2 regions of the Pseudoalteromonas sp. S2721 genome follow, and region 2 is predicted to be linked to the other one. Evidence: riboswitches for the same ligand, from Rfam matches in the RefSeq annotation. Region 2 holds a riboswitch; the other holds the start of a gene.

Region 1 (9,161 bases), on a different contig from region 2:
ACCACCTAGGCCTAATTCTAAAATCTTTTTCGGTTCCTCTAAGTCTTGCCAAAGCTTTGCAAGGTATTGTAAATGAGGGAAAAGTAATCTGGCAGGTCGGCGTTTTTCAATGACCGATTGCAGGGTTTCGTTGATCAGTAACCAGCGTAATTGGTTAAGTTGCCTAACTTGAATACTGTAATTGCCTTGTTTATGCCAATAAATGAGCTGCCCTAATCGGTGACAGTCCTCAATAAAACTATGTTTTACTGCGCCACTGGGTTCAAGAAAATGTTCCATATTTCGGGCCTTTAGCGTGTTATTATAATAATTAGACAATTATTTCAGCATAGACCAGTAAGCATAAAGTGCAATTGTGCATTAGTTTTTACAGCCATGAATAATAATTTAGGCTGGGTCACCAAAGTATTATTCCAACTTGATAGAAGATCGCGTATCGTAATTCGCATTGCAAAGGCCACGACAGAAAAACAACAGACCCGTGGCTGAATTATCACAGGAGTTTTTATGTTTAAAGTGACCACCCCGCAAAGCAGCGAAGATTGGCAAGCATACTATTCATTACGTTGGCAGGTTTTAAGAGCACCCTGGGGCGAGCCGCGCGGTTCTGAACAAGATGACTTAGAGCAAGACGCAGAGCACCGCTTTATCAAAAATAATGATGGCGAAGTATTAGGCGTAGCTCGCCTGCATTTTAATAATCATCAGCAAGCGCAAGTTCGTTATATGGCGGTTGCTGAAGGTAATCGTAACCAGCATATTGGTAGCCGTTTATTACATGAATTAGAAAAAATCGCATGGACTCAAGATGCAGATGAACTGGTATTGTTTGCTCGTGAGCGAGCCCTTGATTTCTATAAGCGTCATGGCTACGAATTAAAAGAAAAAGCACACCTTGCCTATGACGATGTACAGCATTGGAAAATGGTAAAACAAAAACCCTCTGAGCCGGGTTGGTTCCGTCATCCAAACTGGACACAAGTACTACAAAACACGTGGCGTGAGTCGATCCCTATCAGCGATGCAATGGGAATTAAAGTAGAAAGCTATACCGATTGGCAGTTTACTACGCGCGCTGATCTAGATGCGAACTTAAATCTTCATAACACTATGTTTGCCGGCTCGATTTATAGTTTAGCGACCTTAACAGGCTGGGGCGCAACTTACCTAGCGCTTAAAGAAGCTGGCCTTGAAGGGAATATCGTGTTAGCAGATGCCAACATTAAATACCTTAAACCACTGAATAACGATCCTCGCGGGAGTGTTGAGTTGGCTGGCTGTAAAGGCAAGTTGGCGGAGCTAGAGGACAATGGCAAAGCAAGCTACCATGTGCCAGTGAATGTATACGATGGTGATGTGCTAGTAGCAGAATTTGAAGGTCACTTCATCGTTAAAAAATAACGAATATTCAGAGCGAGCTAACTAAAGCTCGCTCTTTAAGTTAAAGCAAGTCAGTTAACAGAATACCCACACCAAAACGTTCAATATCGGCGTTGTAATCAATTAAGCTCTCACCATAACCATTAAAGTATTGTGCATAACCACGTAATCTGCCCCAAAGAGGGAAAGACCAGTCTAGTTGGATTGCGCCGCGGTTATCTGAATTTAAGTTATTACGGGTCATAAAGCTAAACTCATGCTCGTTGTAACGGTATGCACCCGAGAATTCAAAGTAACCCATGTATTTGTAGATATCAGGGTTGTCATCACCTTTAGCTTCTAGTTCATCGTCTTTTTTGTCTTCAGGAATGCGGTACCAAGGCTTAAAGCTAAATACAAAGCCATCTTTTTCCCATAAGAAGTCAGCATAGATACGGTTCCACGAACGTGAATTAGGCTGGCTGCGGCCATTAGATTGATGTGAAGCACCAATTGCAATCGCCATTTCATCGCCCCAAAGCACATGCTCAGGATCAAGGTAGTTCACCCAGAAGATCTCTGGTTCGTAGTTTGTTTCACGAAACGGCGATGAAATATCTTTATTGTAAAATTGCCAAAACGATTGCATGGTAAATGCAAAAAATACGCCCTGATCTTTATCAGAGAAGTCTTCGAAGATTGGCACTTTAATTGATAGTTGATATTTTACTTCCAGGTTATCAAGTGGCTCGCCATCAGTTTGCTCAGCAAGGTCTTTTAGGCCGTCAAAAGGGCGCTCATTCGGATTAGATACGTAAGAAAGCGGTAAAATATAGTTACGCTTATGTGGGGTGATCACATTACGGTTTTTCTTGCTCACTTCTTCACGCGCTTTACGTTTGTCTAAAGCGGTGAGCTTTTTGCTTTCATCTAAATCAGAGCACTTTTTACGAAGTTCTTCGAGTGTTTGCTTGCCGTCACCGCCAATAGCTTCGTTCAAAATACACTGCTTTACGAGTTCTAGAGCATCATCTTGTTCGTTAGTTTGTGGTTGTTCAGTTTGAGCAAATACAGGTACAGAAAATAAGCCAGCGGCTGCCAGCCAAATGCGCCATCCCATTGCAGTTCCCTTTCAGTAGACTTGTAAGTAGGTATAATTATAACGATTTTTACATAAGTAACCGTGAACTTGTACTGAATTGTTGAAATTTTAGGTAAATAGAGAGCCCCAAGCTAAGCTTGGAGCCCTGCTGTAACGGCCTAAGAGCATAAGCCGTTGACTCTCACGCAATGAGAAGGGATGGGCTTATAGCTCAAATACGTTGGTAAAAAACTTATAAAGTTCGGTACCTTGATTCACGCTTGCTGAAGCAAAATGCAAAATAGCAATGGCGTCTTTATCAAAACTTAATGTTTGTAGCGGCTGCTCAGAAAGGTAGCGCTCCATTCTTAAAACATGGGCGATAGGCTCACCAGCTTTAATATGGCCGCCCAGTGGGGCAAGGTATTCAACCATGCCACCCATAGGGGCATAGTAAGCTACATAATCTTCAAGCATGCAGGCATAGCGTGTCATCGCTTTTGGATGATACGCAGCATCAACTAATACCTCTTTTTGATTGAGGTAACTTAAAATGCTATTTGCATCTTCAAGTGCCGCACTTAAATCGATTTTTTCTTGGCTACCTAGCTCAACGGTGAATGCTTCTACTTGAACAGCAAATTCACGGCCTTGTTTGCCAAGCTCTTCAGACAGTGACCACCATGGACAGAAACTCGCTTCATCCATCGCGCCATCAAAATCACTTGGGATCAATAACACATGTTCGATGTTGAAGTAGCTCGCGCTGTCTTTGGCGTATTCAGGGCAATATAAGTGCTGACTTGAGATAGGCCCAGTGTGAAGGTCTAAAACAATATCTGCCTGATGGGCAAGCTTTTGCAAGTTAAGGGCAATACGCTTACCCGTTGTTAGGCTGTAATCAGGGCCCGTTAATTGACTATCGATGTCAGCAACGAGTGCCTGTTTAAACGCCGCTTTAAGGGTCGCATCATCACAGTCTTTATGCTGTTCAGCAACCTGTGACGGTAATGCTTTATTAAAGCGGTACATGCGGTTCCAGTTGGTGCCCGTAATTGGATCGAAGCGACCTAAAGTAAACTCACCTGATTTTTGATTGCAACCAATAGGGTTGGCATAAGGCACTAGGGTAATATCGCCACGCAGCTTGAGTGATTTTAGCTGCTCAAGCAATTGATAAATTACTGCATTACCTTGTACTTCAGCGCCGTGCATATTGGCTTGTATATACACGTTTGGGCCTGTGCCATCCCCTTTTAAGCGATACACTGGGATTGTCAGAGGTAGGCCGTTGGCAATCTCGCCAACCACAATATTCTCTTGGCTGATTAATTCTTTACTCATGGCGATTACCTTAAATAATAGCTGGCATCTTCAGCGCTACGAATGCACTCAATATTGCCTTGTTCAAGGATGTATTCAGCGGCTAATTCGTGGCATAAAAAGTACGGCATACTTTCGGTAAAGCCATACGCGCCACATTGGCTGAATACCAACCAGTCTTGCTCATTTAAATCGCTCGCTAATTGGTGCTCACCTAAGCAATCAAGGGCGGTGCAAAGCGGGCCGTATAAAGTCATTGCCGCAGGCTCAGCCGTCGATTCGCGAAGTAAGGCCGCAGGGAAATCTTGGCTTGTCACAGCTGGGCGAAGTAAATGGTTAATACCGCCTGATAAAATCACCTGCTGTTGATTGTAATTTACTTTACGCTCAACCACTGGCGTTGCGTAATGGCCGCATTCGCCCACCGCATAGCGGCCAAGTTCCATCCAAAGCTCTTTGACACCGGCATCTGCTTTAATGCTAGCCAAAGTCTCAATAAGTGCAGACCAATCGAGTCGGTTAGCATCTTGAGTATAAGGAATGCCTAAGCCACCCCCTAAGTCGAGAATATTAAGGTTAATGTTTAATGAGCGTGCTAGCTGTTGCAGTGGCGCAATCATCGCGCGCCATAGCTCGGCGAGCTTGTCAGTGCTCAGCATATTGCCCCATTGGAAAATATGCAGACCATCAAAGCTAAGAGCAGGGTAATCACTTGCAGTGAGTGCTTGCCACTCATCGCAGCCCAAACCAAAAGGAGTAAGACTATCGCCGCCAAGTGGATTCTTTTCGCTGTCTGGCCAACGAAGTTGAACACGCAATAGAACTTGCAGCTGACAATTTGCTTTTGTTGCTTGTTCGTTTAACCAGCGCACTTGGTTAATGCTCTCGGCGACAAAAGTACGTACGCCGCGAGCAATAAAATGTGAAATTTGTTTAGGGCTCTTTGCAGGCCCAGTGTTGAGCACGCGCTCGCTATCGATGCCTTGGGCAAGTACTTGCTCAAGTTCACCTTTACTTGCAACATCAAAGTTAAATCCTGCGCTGTCTAAACATTGAATAATGCGAGACAACGGGTTGGCCTTAACGGCATACCAAAGTTTCACATCGGTTTGCGCAGTCAGTTGATTTAAATGTGCAGTTAATTTATCTAAATCATAGATAAAAAATGGCGTATCAAGATGCGCTGAAACTTGCTCAACCGCTTGCTTGATATGCGTGCTCAAAAAGCTCATTAACGTAAAACCTCTTCTAACAGTAATGATGCATCGCTTTGTTCATCACGGTATTTCACGATCAATGCACACGACATGCTAAGACCTTGTTCACGAGCCCATGCATTTGAAGCTGGGCGAGAGCCTGGGATCACAATCGCGTTTTCTGGGATGGCTTCACCTTTGTCTAGCTGGCGCTCATTAACGCAATCGTAAACAGGAATGGTTGCCGATAAACGTACACCCGGCGCAAGTACAGCACCTTTTTTCACAACCACACCTTCAACAATAACGCAGCCTGCACCGATGAATGCGTCATCTTCAATAACCACAGGGCTGGCACCAATTGGCTCAAGCACACCACCTAATTGTACTGCTGCACTTAGATGAACATTTTTACCCACTTGTGCGCATGAACCCACTAATGCGTGGCTGTCGACCATCGTGCCTTCGTCGATGAACGCGCCAATATTTACATATGCTGGTGGCATGATAATGGTGCCTTTAGCAACGTGTGCGCCACGACGAACACTGCTACCACCTGGTACCATACGCACGCCAGCATCGGCTGCAAAGCCTTGTGGAGCTAAGTTGTGCTTATCAACAAAACCACCCGGGAACTCAGTGTTTGTGCCATTTTTAAAGGCTTCTAAAATGCCTTGTTTAACTTCAACATTGGCGTGCCAGTTGCCGTTCTCGTCTTGTGTTGCCGCGCGAACTGCGCCTGATTCTAAGTTGTTTAATAATTCTAACCAGCTCATGATAAAACCTGTTTTTAGTTCCAAGATAAAATTGTGTTGTTTGCGTGGGTGATGCTGTCTGTTTGCTCAAGCTCTAAATGCGTAAGCGGCGGACGTAAATGCGGGGTATTTATTTTACCTTGCAGGTGCATCAGTACTTTTACGGGGATTGGATTTGCCACAGCGAATAAACTTTGAATCGCTTGCGACCAATCGGTGAATAGATTTGGGTATTGACCACTTAAACTGCGTTTAACAAACTCATGGGTTTGACTCGGCCAAGCATTCGCGGCAACCGAAACTAAACCTTTTGCTCCAGCTTGAGCAAAATACGGCATAAGAGCATCATCGCCACTAAATATGGCCAGTGTTGGCGATGCCGTTCTAAAGCCTTCAAATTTGCTAATGTCGCCACTGGCTTCTTTTAAAGCCCAAAGATTTTTGTGGTCAGCAAGGTTTTTGATCACCTGCGGTGAAATCTCAACTGCACTGCGTCCAGGTACGTTATACAGCATACAAGGGTGGTTACTTGCGTTTAGTAGGCTTTCAAACCAATGCGTTTGGCCAACAACCCCAGGTTTTGCATACAGAGGTGAACCCAATAGATAGCCATGAATAGGTAGTTGGTTGCAGTATTCAACCCAAGCAACTTGTTGTTTGAGGTTCATGCCGCCCACAGCAACCATGAGTGGTACACTCGGTGCTAATTGGCAAACATGCTCAACGATGGCTTGTTGCTCTTTGAGTGAAAGCGCCAGTCCTTCACCGGTACTGCCAAGCAATAAAATGCCGTTATTTGCATCTTGTTGCTCTGCGACCAGTTGTTCAAGGGCCGTGTAATCGACCTCGCCAGATTCAGAAAATGGCGTGACAAGCGCTGTCCATAATGGATAGTCGTTTAAATCAAAATTGTTGATCATCTCTCACGAACTTATAAGGTATTCGAAGAGTTTATGCGGGAACATTTGAATGGAGCCGCATGTCGTCGTTCGAACAAGGTATAATTCGAAGAGCGAATGGGCTTAAAATAATAAAGACGCGACGGCCTTATTATACTAAGACCAGAAGCTCTCCACCAAACTAATCAATAGCACTTTGCTATTGTTGGTGACAGTCGCTGGGATTCAGCCCAGTCGCCCGAAATAAGCACCTCACAAACGGTGTTACTTCTCGGCGTTAATTCCCCTCACGTATGATCAACAGAGTCTGTGCTCTTCCCATACGCTACCTGAATAACGCACCTCTTCCAGCCCTTTATGCTCGCTTTAAAGGTTAAAGCCAACATACTTAAATAGGGTATTTGCAGCGATTAAAGCATTTTAGCCGTCTAGGTGTCAAGGCGAGGAATTTGTTTTTTAGTGACCGAATTTGCAACATGGTTACGTATAACCGTGTTTTTACGTACACTTAGCGCTAACCAAATCAATTGGAAAAATGATGGAAAAATTTAACGATATTTATCAACGAGCCGTATCTCGAAAGGGCAGTGAAGAAATGCTGCAAGCACTGTTATCAAACCCGCTCGACGATGCTGATATTGCTAAAATGCATGACGATTTATGGTTAGAAGAGTTCACGCGTAAAGTCTTTCAAAGCGGTTTTTATTGGTCTGTTATCAATAATAAATGGGCTGGTTTTCGTGATGTGTTTTGGGATTTCAGTGTAGAAAAATTGTTGATGATGCCGCCAGATATGCTCGAGCAAAAAGCCAGTGATGAGCGAATTGTTCGTAATTTTAAAAAAGTACAAACGATCCCAGAAAATGCGTACATGATCCACGAAGTTGCTGAGAAGCATGGCAGCTTTAGCCAATTTATTGCAGATTGGCCTACTGACAATATTATTGGTTTGTGGGCTTATCTTAAAAAGCATGGTGCGCGTTTAGGGGGAAATACTGGCCCATACGCTTTACGAGCGCTTGGTAAAGATACTTTTTTACTTTCTCGGGATGTAGAAGCCTATTTGCGTGCCCATGAGTTGATAGATGGCGGCTTACAAACTAAAAAGTCACTGCAAGCAGCGCAAGATTTTTTCAACGAATTACAACAGCAAAGCGGTTACAGCCTGCAGGCACTAAGCCAACTAGTGGCCTATGGTGTAGGCGATAATCGTGTGGGTGTCGCAACACGTTAAGGACAGTTATGAAACTGCAAACTCGATACACAGATATTAGTGAACTACTTGCTATCAAGGATATGCCGAGCGCTGTTGCCGAGCCGCAATTACTGCTATTTAATGACAAGCTAGCTGATAATTTCGCAATTAAACACGACAGCGAATTTTTAGCTAAATTGCTATCTGGTTCAACGATAGATAACGACGTTGCGCCGGTTGCTCTTGGTTACTCAGGTCATCAATTTGGTCATTTTTCACCGCGTCTTGGTGATGGTAGAGCGCATTTACTTGGTGCTATTGCAGATAAAGATGGCACATTGTGGGACTTGCAGCTAAAAGGCGCTGGAGCAACAGTGTTCTCGCGCGGTGGTGATGGTCGCTGTGCCATTGGTCCAGCTGTTCGAGAGTACATTATGAGTGAGGCACTTCATGCGCTTGGCATCGCAACTACGCGCTGTTTAGCTGTGGTTACAACTGGCGAAACGGTATATCGTCAGCCACCACGCCCGGGGGCAGTTGTTACTCGCCTAGCTAAAAGTCACATCCGTGTTGGTTCATTTCAATACTTAGCTACACAAGGTGATATAGAAGGGCTAGAGAAGCTCGTTGATTACGCAATTAATTGTCATTTTCCAGACATTAGCAGTACGGGTGAGCAGCGTTATATTGAGTTTTTAACTGCTGTACTCGATAAGCAAATAGAGCTGGTTATCAGTTGGATGCGAATTGGCTTTATACACGGTGTGATGAACACAGATAATACCTTGATTAGTGGTGAAACCATTGACTATGGCCCTTGTGCGATGATGAATCAGTTTGACCTAGACACGGTATTTAGTTCGATTGACCATCAAGGGCGTTATGCATTTGGAAATCAACCGAATATTGCTAATTGGAATATTGCACGCTTGGCTGAAAGCTTAATTCCGTTATTTGCTGATCAAGAGAGTGCCGTCGAACAACTCTCACCGGTTGTAAATGGCTTTGCAGCTAAATTTAATGATGCATTTAATACTATGTGGCAGCAGAAATTAGGATTAGCAGGTCAGCACGAAGGCGATCATGCTTTAGTTTCAGAGTTGCTAGGTTTAATGAAGCAACATCAGCTCGATTATACTAATACTTTCAATGCTCTGACTGAATCTTTACTTGCGGATTTCGCAATTCCAACTAGTTTAAAAGAGTGGCATAAAAAGTGGAACGTGAGGATTTCGTCTAAAAGTTATGAAACTATGCGCGCTGTTAATCCTGCAGTCATTCCACGTAATCATACTATTGAAATGATCCTAGCGGAATACGAAGCATCGGGAGAAAGTTCATTAAAAGACGCCT
Region 2 (9,161 bases):
AAATGTATCAGTATAAGGCTTAATAACGAGCCACTTGTCATAAAGCTCTTGCAGAAACTCCACAGGCGGAAACTCTTTTTTCTTTTATATTAGAATGTTAGACGTAAAAAAACCAGCACTTGGCTGGTTTTATGTATTAATTTTCTTTCTTTTTAGGGTTTAAAATGATTATTCCACCTGAGTTGTTTAAATTTTCTTGTTTTTTCTTAGGGTTAAGAATAATGATACCACCAGAATTTTTAAGTTGCTCAACAGAGTTAGTTGAAGCTGGTGCTGCGTCGAATGCTAAAGTAGATAGTAATAAAGCTGATAAAGTCATTTTTTTGTTCCTTCATTGTTAAAGATAGCTTTCGTTAGCAAATACCGAGCCACTACAATAAAAATTTAGGTAAAAACTAACGACTAGACCCTATATAAGCATAAAACCTAGCCGTTAGGCTATTTTTTATACCACGCAGGTATATAAAACGACCACTAAACAGCATCAGCACCTTTAACTCTATAAACTAACAAGCCTCTATGCCATAATTCTGTCAATTCAAAAATAAGTCAAAGCGGCCCAACGCTTAGCAAGGTTTAATGCATGGCATATCCAGAACAACAGCAACCAACAATTTATTGGCACGACTACGAAACATTTGGCGCAAGCCCGCAAAAGGACCGCCCGAGTCAATTTGCAGGTATTCGTACCGATCTCGATTTAAATATTATTGGTGAGCCGTTAATTGAGTATTGCAAGCCTGCAGCCGATTACTTGCCCCACCCTGAAGCGTGTTTAATAACGGGTATTACCCCGCAAGTTGCAATGCAAAAAGGCTTAGTTGAAGCTGAGTTTATGGCAAAGATCCATGCTGAATTTAGCCAACCTAACACCTGTGTTGCGGGCTATAACAGTATCCGTTTTGATGATGAAGTCACACGTTACAGCTTATACCGTAATTTTTATGACCCTTACGAGCGTGAATATAAAAACAATAATAGCCGCTGGGATATTATTGATTTAGTGCGTGCCTGTTATGCACTGCGTCCAGAAGGTATTGAATGGCCGCTCAAAGAAGACGGTACGCCGAGCTTTAAACTAGAGCATTTAACCGTTGCCAATGACATTGAACATGCAGCCGCTCACGATGCATTAAGTGATGTAACGGCAACCATAGCGTTGGCAAAACTAATAAAAGAAAAACAACCTAAGTTGTATCAGTTTTTCTTTAGCTTACGTTCTAAAAAAGCACTGGCTGATTTAGTTGATGTGTTTAACATGACACCATTGGTGCACACCTCATCACGAATTCCAGCAAGCCAAGGCTGCACCAGCTGGATTGCACCAATGAGCTTTCACCCAGTCAATAAAAACGCCATTATTTGCTTTAATTTAACTGAAGATCCGCAAGTGCTATTAGATTTACCTGTTGAAGAGCTACGCACGCGTCTTTACACAAAACACAGCGACCTTGGCGAAGACGAAGCACCGGTAGGCTTAAAACTCGTGCATTTAAACAAGTGCCCTATTCTTGCTCCAGCAAAAACCTTGTTACCAGAGAACGCAGCCCGTTTAGGTATTGACCGCGAAAAGTGCCTACAAAATCTCGCTATTTTAAAAGCCAACACAGAACTTCGCGACAAAGTGACCGAAGTGTTTAACGAGCAGCGTGATTACGGCGAAACCACCAACCCTGACTATCAACTTTATGATGGTTTTACCAGCCATGCAGATAAAGCTAAATTTGCCATTATTCGAGATGCAAGCCCTGAGCAATTAGCCACAATGCAGCTAGATTTTGATGATAAAAAGTTTGCTACCTTGTTATTTAGATATCGCGCTCGAAATTGGCCACACACACTAAGCCAAGATGAACTGGCAAAATGGCGCCAGTATTGTCAAAACAAACTAATGCACGGTGAAGATAGCCCGTCGATCAGTGGCCAAGATTTCATGATCACTCTTGAAAATCTGGCTCATGAAAATGATGATAACGAGAAAAATCTGCATATATTAAAAGCGTTGTACAATTACGCACAAAGCATGTAATAAAAACGCGACAATCATTGTCGCGTTTTTTGGGGATATTACTTTTTATGTAACGCTTCGATGCGCGCTAATAAACTAGAAGTGTCATAGCGACCGCCACCTAACGCTTGTACATCGGCGTAATATTGATCAACCATTGCCGTCATCGGCAAAGTTGCACCGTTTGCCTTTGCCTCATCCAAAGCGATGCCTAAATCTTTACGCATCCAATCAACAGCAAAACCAAATTCGTATTCGCCAGCCCACATTGTTTTGTAGCGGTTTTCCATCTGCCATGAACCTGCAGCGCCTTTAGAGATGGTTTCAATTACTTTTTCACCATCAAGGCCAGCTTGTTTTGCAAAGTGTAACCCCTCAGCCAAGCCTTGTACCACACCCGCAATACAAATTTGATTTACCATTTTACAAAGTTGACCAGAGCCTACTTCACCTAGTAATTTGCTAAAACGGCTAAAAGCAGCCATAACAGGTTGAACAACATTAAAATCAGCTTCGTCGCCACCAACCATCACGGTTAATACACCATTTTCTGCCCCTGCTTGACCGCCAGAAACCGGCGCATCTAAAAATGCGATGCCTTGTAGTTTCGCTTGAGCAGCCACTTCACGTGCCACTTCAGCTGACGTTGTAGTGTGGTCAACTAAATAGCTGCCCTCATGCATGCTTGCCAGCACACCCTGTTCGCCGTAAACAACTGAACGTAAATCATCATCATTACCTACGCACATGAAAACGATATCAGCCCCTTTTGCTGCTTCACTTGGTGTTTCAGCGTATTCACCTTGATACTCAGAAACCCACTTTTGCGCTTTAGCCGTTGTGCGGTTGTAAACTGTCACGTTGTGACCTGCGTTGGCAAGGTGACCCGCCATTGGGTAACCCATTACACCTAATCCGATGAAGGCGACTTTCATTGACATAAAACTGACCTATTTGAGTGATAAATTAGTAACAATTTCATTATCTCAACCGAATAACTAAAAAGCGAATGAAAAAAAGTTCATTTAAACCGTTAAAAAACACACAGGTAAAACATGGATAGTATATATCGTTTCAATGCCCAGCTTGCATCTGGTGAAAACTTCAGCCTTGAATCGCTACAAGGAAAAACAGCACTTATTGTCAATATTGCCAGCAAATGTAATTTTTCAGTGCAAATGGCAAGCCTTGAAAAACTCTATCAAGAATATAAACAGCAAGGATTTACCGTACTCGGTTTTGCCTGTAATCAATTTGGCCATAATGAGCCACTTGAAGGCAATGAACTTAAAGCCTTTTATCAGCAACACTTTGATGTCAGCTTTCCTATTTTTAACAAGGTGTTAGTCAACGGGCCTGACGCTCACCCTTTATTTAATTATTTAAAGTGCCATACCCGTGGAATTGCACAAAACCGCGCAATTAAATGGAATTTCACCAAATTTCTTATAAACTCAGAAGGTCAACTCGTTGCGCGATATGCCCCGCGCACCAAACCCGAAACCCTCAAAATGGTGATAGAGAGTAATTTAAATGATGAAACTGGCCTTATTCAGTGCGCAAAAGTATGAGCAACCGTTTTTTGAAAGGAATCTAACTGAATACGCTGAGTCTGTTTCGCTCAGTTATTTTGAGCAATCCTTAAACAGAAATACCACCCCCCTCTGCCAAGGTTTCGATGCAGTGTGCGTGTTTGTTAACGATACGGTCGACAAACACGTCATTGCAGATATGGCGGCTGTTGGCATTAAAGCAATCTTATTACGCTGTGCAGGCTTCAATAATGTAGACCTTGATGCTGCCAAAGAGCATAACATCAAGGTTTGCCGCGTCCCTGCATATAGCCCAGAAGCAGTAGCAGAGCATTGTATTGCCCTTATGCTAACGCTCAACCGAAAAACCCACAAAGCCTTTAACCGTGTACGTGAAGGTAACTTTGATTTAAACGGTTTACTTGGTTTTAATCTGTTTAAAAAAACGATTGGGATCATTGGCTGTGGCAAAATCGGTTTAGCACTGGTTAATATTTTAAATGGCTTTGGAGCTAAGGTACTCGTTTGCGACCCAATGGCTGGTGAAGGCCCTTATACCCTGTGCGATTTAGACACATTGCTCACCCAAAGTGATGTCATCTCATTGCACTGCCCGCTCAACGAGCACACCCATCATTTAATTGATGCTAGCGCATTTGAGAAAATGAAAGACGGTGTCATGCTGATTAACACCTCTCGTGGTGCACTTCTTGATAGCCAAGCATGTATTCAGGCGCTTAAGTCTAAAAAGCTTGGACACCTAGGCCTAGATGTGTACGAACAAGAGTCAGAGTTATTCTTTAAAGATCACCGTGAAGAAATCATGCAAGACGATATTTTTTCACGCCTTATTAGTTTTCCGAATGTGTTAGTGACAGGCCACCAAGGCTTCTTCACCCAAGAAGCACTTAGCGAAATAGCCTGTACCACATTACAAAGTGCCAATGAAATAAGCCAAGGCTTACCATTAACTAACGAAGTTATATAAGGCAAATGCACCTTAAATTAAAAAAGGCGTGAGTTTAAACCTCACGCCTTTTACTTTTTTCTTTCACCTTGAAACTAGAAACTTGTAACTCGCAACTCAAACCTCTATTTCAACAACGCCACGTTCACGAATACCGCCGTCATTAATAACGGGCAGATAAAGCGAATGTACTGGGCAAACCAATAATGAGGGCCGCTCGATACTTGATGCAATTTATTACCACGCTGCCATAACCAACCAACAGTAATGAAATAGAACAGCCCCATTAAAGGTAATTGGTACTGTGTAAGCACCATAATAACTAAGCCAAATAACCAGTCAAAGTTTAAGATAATCAGTGATGAGGCAATAAACACGATTAGGGTTACAAATAAGGTCGCTTTTTTGCGCTCAATACTGTGATTCTCAACTAAAAATGCAACTGGAATTTCGGTCGATGAAATAGTTGACGTCACTGAGGCAATCGACATTAATACAAAAAATAATAAACCAACGAGTAAACCCACTTGGCCCATTGTGCTAAACAGTTCAGGTAAAATCGCAAAAATTAACTGCCCTTCACCCACCAATTTACCACCGCTAAATACCTCTACACCGTTATGTTGAGCAACAAAAATAGCCGGAATAATCAATAAACCCGCTAAAAAGGCTACACCAGTATCAAGCAATGCCACAGTGCCAGTTAATTTAGGTAGGTTGGCATCTGGTTTTAAATAAGAGCCGTAAACCATCATACAACCAACACCTAAAGACAATGAAAAGAACGCTTGTCCCATTGCCGCAATAATTAAGTTTGCATCAAGAATTTGAGTAAAATCTGGCACTAAATAGGCTGCAAAACCATCCATCGCACCATCTAGGGTCGCGATATAAGCAATTAATGCCACTAATAACACTAGCAATAATGGCATTAAGCGACGTGACCAAGTCTCGATACCTGATTTAACGCCTTTTAAAATAATACTCGCTGTAAGAATAAGCATCAGTGGCGTAAACACAAAATTACGTGCCATAGAGTCACTGTGTAAAAAGTTACTTAACTCAGTAAAACCAAAGAAGCTTGCGACTGGCTCAAGCGCATAAGCGAGCATCCACCCTGCAACTATCGAATAAAAGCTAAGCATCACAACCGCACCAAAGAGGCCAATATAGCCTGCTGCAGCGCCCACTTTAGGCGCTGTGTCTTGCCATGCATTAGATAATGCTTTTACTGGATTCGCTTGCGCTTGGTGGCCTAAATACAGCTCAGTATAAAGAGCTGGAAGCGCTAATAAGAAGATAACAATGAAGTAAACTAGTAAAAATGCACCGCCGCCATGGTTTGCCGCTTGTGTTGGAAAGCCCCAAATATTACCTAAACCTACCGCCGCACCAGAAGCTGCTAAAACGAAACCTAATCGGCTTTGAAAGCCGTCACGAACTTGTGCCATACATCTACAAATCTGTTATTATTTTTCCTCATTAAACCATAATTACAGTCAACTGCGTAAACTATTTGCGTTTGTTCGTGCCTATAAATGTGCATCTGCTGTAAAAATAAACAAAACTAAATACGAGCCTTCGTGTAAACGTTAAACCATGAGCAGTCACTACTTTTCGAATACTCTTATCATCGAGCAGCAAAGCCAAACAACGGCCAAAAAAATTATGCTAATGCATGCAGCACGTATTGATGTTGCAAGTTTACCCCTTGATAAATTACTTAGTGAGTTTGAGTTAAGTGTGCTTGAAAAACGCAAAGTGCCTAGTGCAAAGCAAGAGTACTTAGCGACTCGCCTAACGTTAAAGTATTTGTATCAACATGCTTACCCTCATGATGATTTAGCGCTCAGTGAAATATCGAGCCAGTTTGATGACAAAGACAGCAAGCTAAAATTACATACCCCGGTTAGAGAACCTGTGTGGACCTGTTTATCACATTCAAATGGCTTGATTGGCGCAGCCCTTAACCCCGAACAGCAGCTATTTGGTTTTGATATTGAACAAAGCAGTAAACCTCGCCCTTTTATCAAACTCGCAAAGCATTTTTATCATCAAGATGAAGTTGACTTAATTAGCCGTTTTGACGCTCCCGATGAACAGGCACAGTGCTTTTTTAGAATTTGGACATTAAAAGAAGCGCTTGCAAAAGCAAGTGCTCAGCCGATTGCGAAACTACTTGCTCCTAATGTATTCGAAGAATTGAGCAAACATAATTTCAGCGCGAGCAGTAACTCTATTGAAGGGTTTGATATAAGTGTTGTGGCACAAAAAAGCACTGACTGGCAGTGCTCTTTTATTAATTTTAACGACTTACGCCGCGACTTGGCTTTCTAATAGTCGGCTGTGAATAGCCTGCACGACTTCATCTGACTCACTTTGCTCAACTAAGAAACACAGATTATGTTTACTTGCACCGTGGCAAATTAAACGAATATTAAAATCACTCAATACCTGCATTAAGTTCATTTCTTGCTGACGTAATTGAATTTCAGAACCAATTAAAGCCACCAGCGTTAAGTTATTCTCAACCGACACATGACAAAACTCAGAAAGCTTATCTAAACAAGCTTGATCAAGCTCAGGGCGTGATGCATTTGGTGCGTTATCTAAAGTGATTGCAACACTGATCTCTGAGGTAGTAACCAAATCAACCGAAATATTAAACTCACTTAAAATGGTGAATACACGAGCTAAGAAACCACTCGCAAGGAGCATTTCTGGGCTTTTAACCGTTAACAGAATTTGATTTTTACGCTGTGTTACGGCACGAATACCTGGTTGCTGAGATTTTTCTTTTTCAATCCATGTACCACCTAACTGTGGTTCACGGCTTGAACCAACAAACACACTAATATGGCTACGGCTTGCAGGTAAAATGGTTGCAGGGTGCAGTACTTTCGCACCAAACGTTGCCATTTCTGCCGCTTCATCAAAGCTTAAGCGTGCAATTGGGCTTGCTTTAGCGCATAAACGCGGATCAGTACTGAAAATACCCACAACATCGGTCCAAATATGCACGCTTTTTGCGTTAATTGCTTCAGCGAGTAATGCAGCACTGTAATCTGAACCACCACGGCCTAAAGTGGTCGTTTGATTATGTTCATTGCTACCAATAAAACCTTGGGTTACCACAACATGGTCATCAAGTAGCGGCACTAAATGCTCTTTAGCAGCCGCAGCGGTTGCTGCAACATTTGGGGTAGCTTTAGCAAATTGGCTATCTGTTTTTAGCACTTTACGTACATCAAAACGCACCGCATCAAGACCTTGACCGCGTAATACTTGAGTAAATAAATACGATGACAAACGCTCGCCAAAGCTCAATAGTTCATCTTGATCTGCTACTGACTTAGCCCCGTCTGATGCTAGCTTTTGAAAAGCCTTAAGCGTTTCATTAAAGCCATGTGCTAAATCAGCATCAAGCGACAGCTCTGCCAAGATTGCTTCTTGAATGGCGACTACACCAGTAATGTGCTCGTCACGCTCAGCCGCACTCAAATCAGCTTTACACAATGCAACTAAATGATTGGTCACGCCTGCACTGGCACTCACAGCAACAATACGTACTTGATTATCAGCACAAATGATTTCAGCGCAGCGGCTCATAGCATCAAAGTTAGCTACACTGGTGCCACCAAATTTTGCAACAACGTAATCTGATTTTGTGTTGGCGGCTAATTGGGTATTCATGTCGTCTCCTTTTGTGGAAAACTATCCACAGTAATTCAAGAAGAACTCGGCAAGGGGGTGCTTTGAAAATAAAGAGTAGTCCATGCCAGAAGCTCTCCACCTAGTTTGGTGACAGTTTTGAGGATTCAGCCCCATAAACCGAAAAATAACCGTGACGTCCGGTTAATTTTCTCGGCGAGTACTTCCCTCATTAATGGTCATCGGCGTTCGTCACCTCACATTAATTACCTAAGTATCGCACCTCTTCTGAATGTTAAGTTAACACCTGGTTAAAATAACAAAGCCTGCTGTTAAAAGCAGGCTTCGAAAGTTAACGTTTAGACGTCTAGCTGTCAAGTTGTTTTATGAAATTAAACTGCCCGCTAAGTGCGAACCGTAATAACCAACGGTATAAGCAATTAATAAATAAACCGACATTTTAAGATAGCTCATAAAGGTTAGTGCTTTTACCTTACTCATGGCAATAATACCTGCCGCAGAGCCGATTATAAGCATTGAGCCACCGACCCCAGTTGCGTAAGTAAACGACAGCCATTGCTGAGGGCTCATCACAATATCAGCTTTTAAAAGTGCTGCAGTTAGAGGTACGTTATCTACCGCCGCTGATAATAGCCCCATCAGGTAGTTGGCATATTCCGGTGCCATCAACTCATATAAGTGAGTAAATTTAGCAAGCATGCCCACTTCTTTTAATGCACCAACGAGTAATAACACACCGACGAAGAACAATAAGGTGTCGTATTCAATTTCACGAATATAATCGATGATTTTTTTGTTGACGTCTTTTTTGCGCATTAAAAATTGCGCAACCAAAAACATAAGTGATAAACCAAATAAAAAGGTTAATAGCGGTGGTACACTGTAAAGTACGCTTAAAGTTAACGTGGCTATGATGGTAGAGAAGAAGATAACCGCAATGGTAATATCTGTTTTTTCGATACGACGGGCAGCTTGTTTTTCA

The links. Region 2 has a riboswitch for lysine ahead of lysC (lysine-sensitive aspartokinase 3). Riboswitches for the same ligand answer to the same signal wherever they lie in the genome.
Region 1: it holds a riboswitch for lysine, as region 2 does, so the genes downstream of both, dapA (4-hydroxy-tetrahydrodipicolinate synthase) here and lysC (lysine-sensitive aspartokinase 3) in region 2, are expected to answer to the same signal.

What each region holds. Positions count from the first base shown of each region.
Region 1 is NZ_PNCZ01000024.1:50,808-59,968, reverse strand. Features, by position in the region: gene CWC02_RS10145 (spermidine synthase) at 1-279, opposite strand, end outside; gene CWC02_RS10140 (bifunctional GNAT family N-acetyltransferase/hotdog fold thioesterase) at 508-1,401, shown strand; gene CWC02_RS10135 (phospholipase A) at 1,442-2,479, opposite strand; gene CWC02_RS10130 (succinylglutamate desuccinylase/aspartoacylase family protein) at 2,666-3,784, opposite strand; gene CWC02_RS10125 (PLP-dependent decarboxylase) at 3,790-4,995, opposite strand; gene CWC02_RS10120 (2,3,4,5-tetrahydropyridine-2,6-dicarboxylate N-succinyltransferase) at 4,995-5,735, opposite strand; gene dapA (4-hydroxy-tetrahydrodipicolinate synthase) at 5,750-6,634, opposite strand; lysine riboswitch at 6,772-6,968, opposite strand; gene CWC02_RS10110 (DNA-3-methyladenine glycosylase I) at 7,152-7,847, shown strand; gene CWC02_RS10105 (protein adenylyltransferase SelO) at 7,856-9,161, shown strand, end outside.
Region 2 is NZ_PNCZ01000004.1:107,481-116,641, forward strand. Features, by position in the region: gene CWC02_RS01005 (hypothetical protein) at 1-63, opposite strand, end outside; gene CWC02_RS01010 (hypothetical protein) at 137-319, opposite strand; gene sbcB (exodeoxyribonuclease I) at 584-2,029, shown strand; gene CWC02_RS01020 (NAD(P)-dependent oxidoreductase) at 2,068-2,949, opposite strand; gene CWC02_RS01025 (glutathione peroxidase) at 3,064-3,579, shown strand; gene CWC02_RS01030 (2-hydroxyacid dehydrogenase) at 3,545-4,528, shown strand; gene CWC02_RS01035 (sodium-dependent transporter) at 4,633-5,958, opposite strand; gene CWC02_RS01040 (4'-phosphopantetheinyl transferase family protein) at 6,107-6,844, shown strand; gene lysC (lysine-sensitive aspartokinase 3) at 6,821-8,200, opposite strand; lysine riboswitch at 8,282-8,454, opposite strand; gene nhaD (sodium:proton antiporter NhaD) at 8,543-9,161, opposite strand, start outside.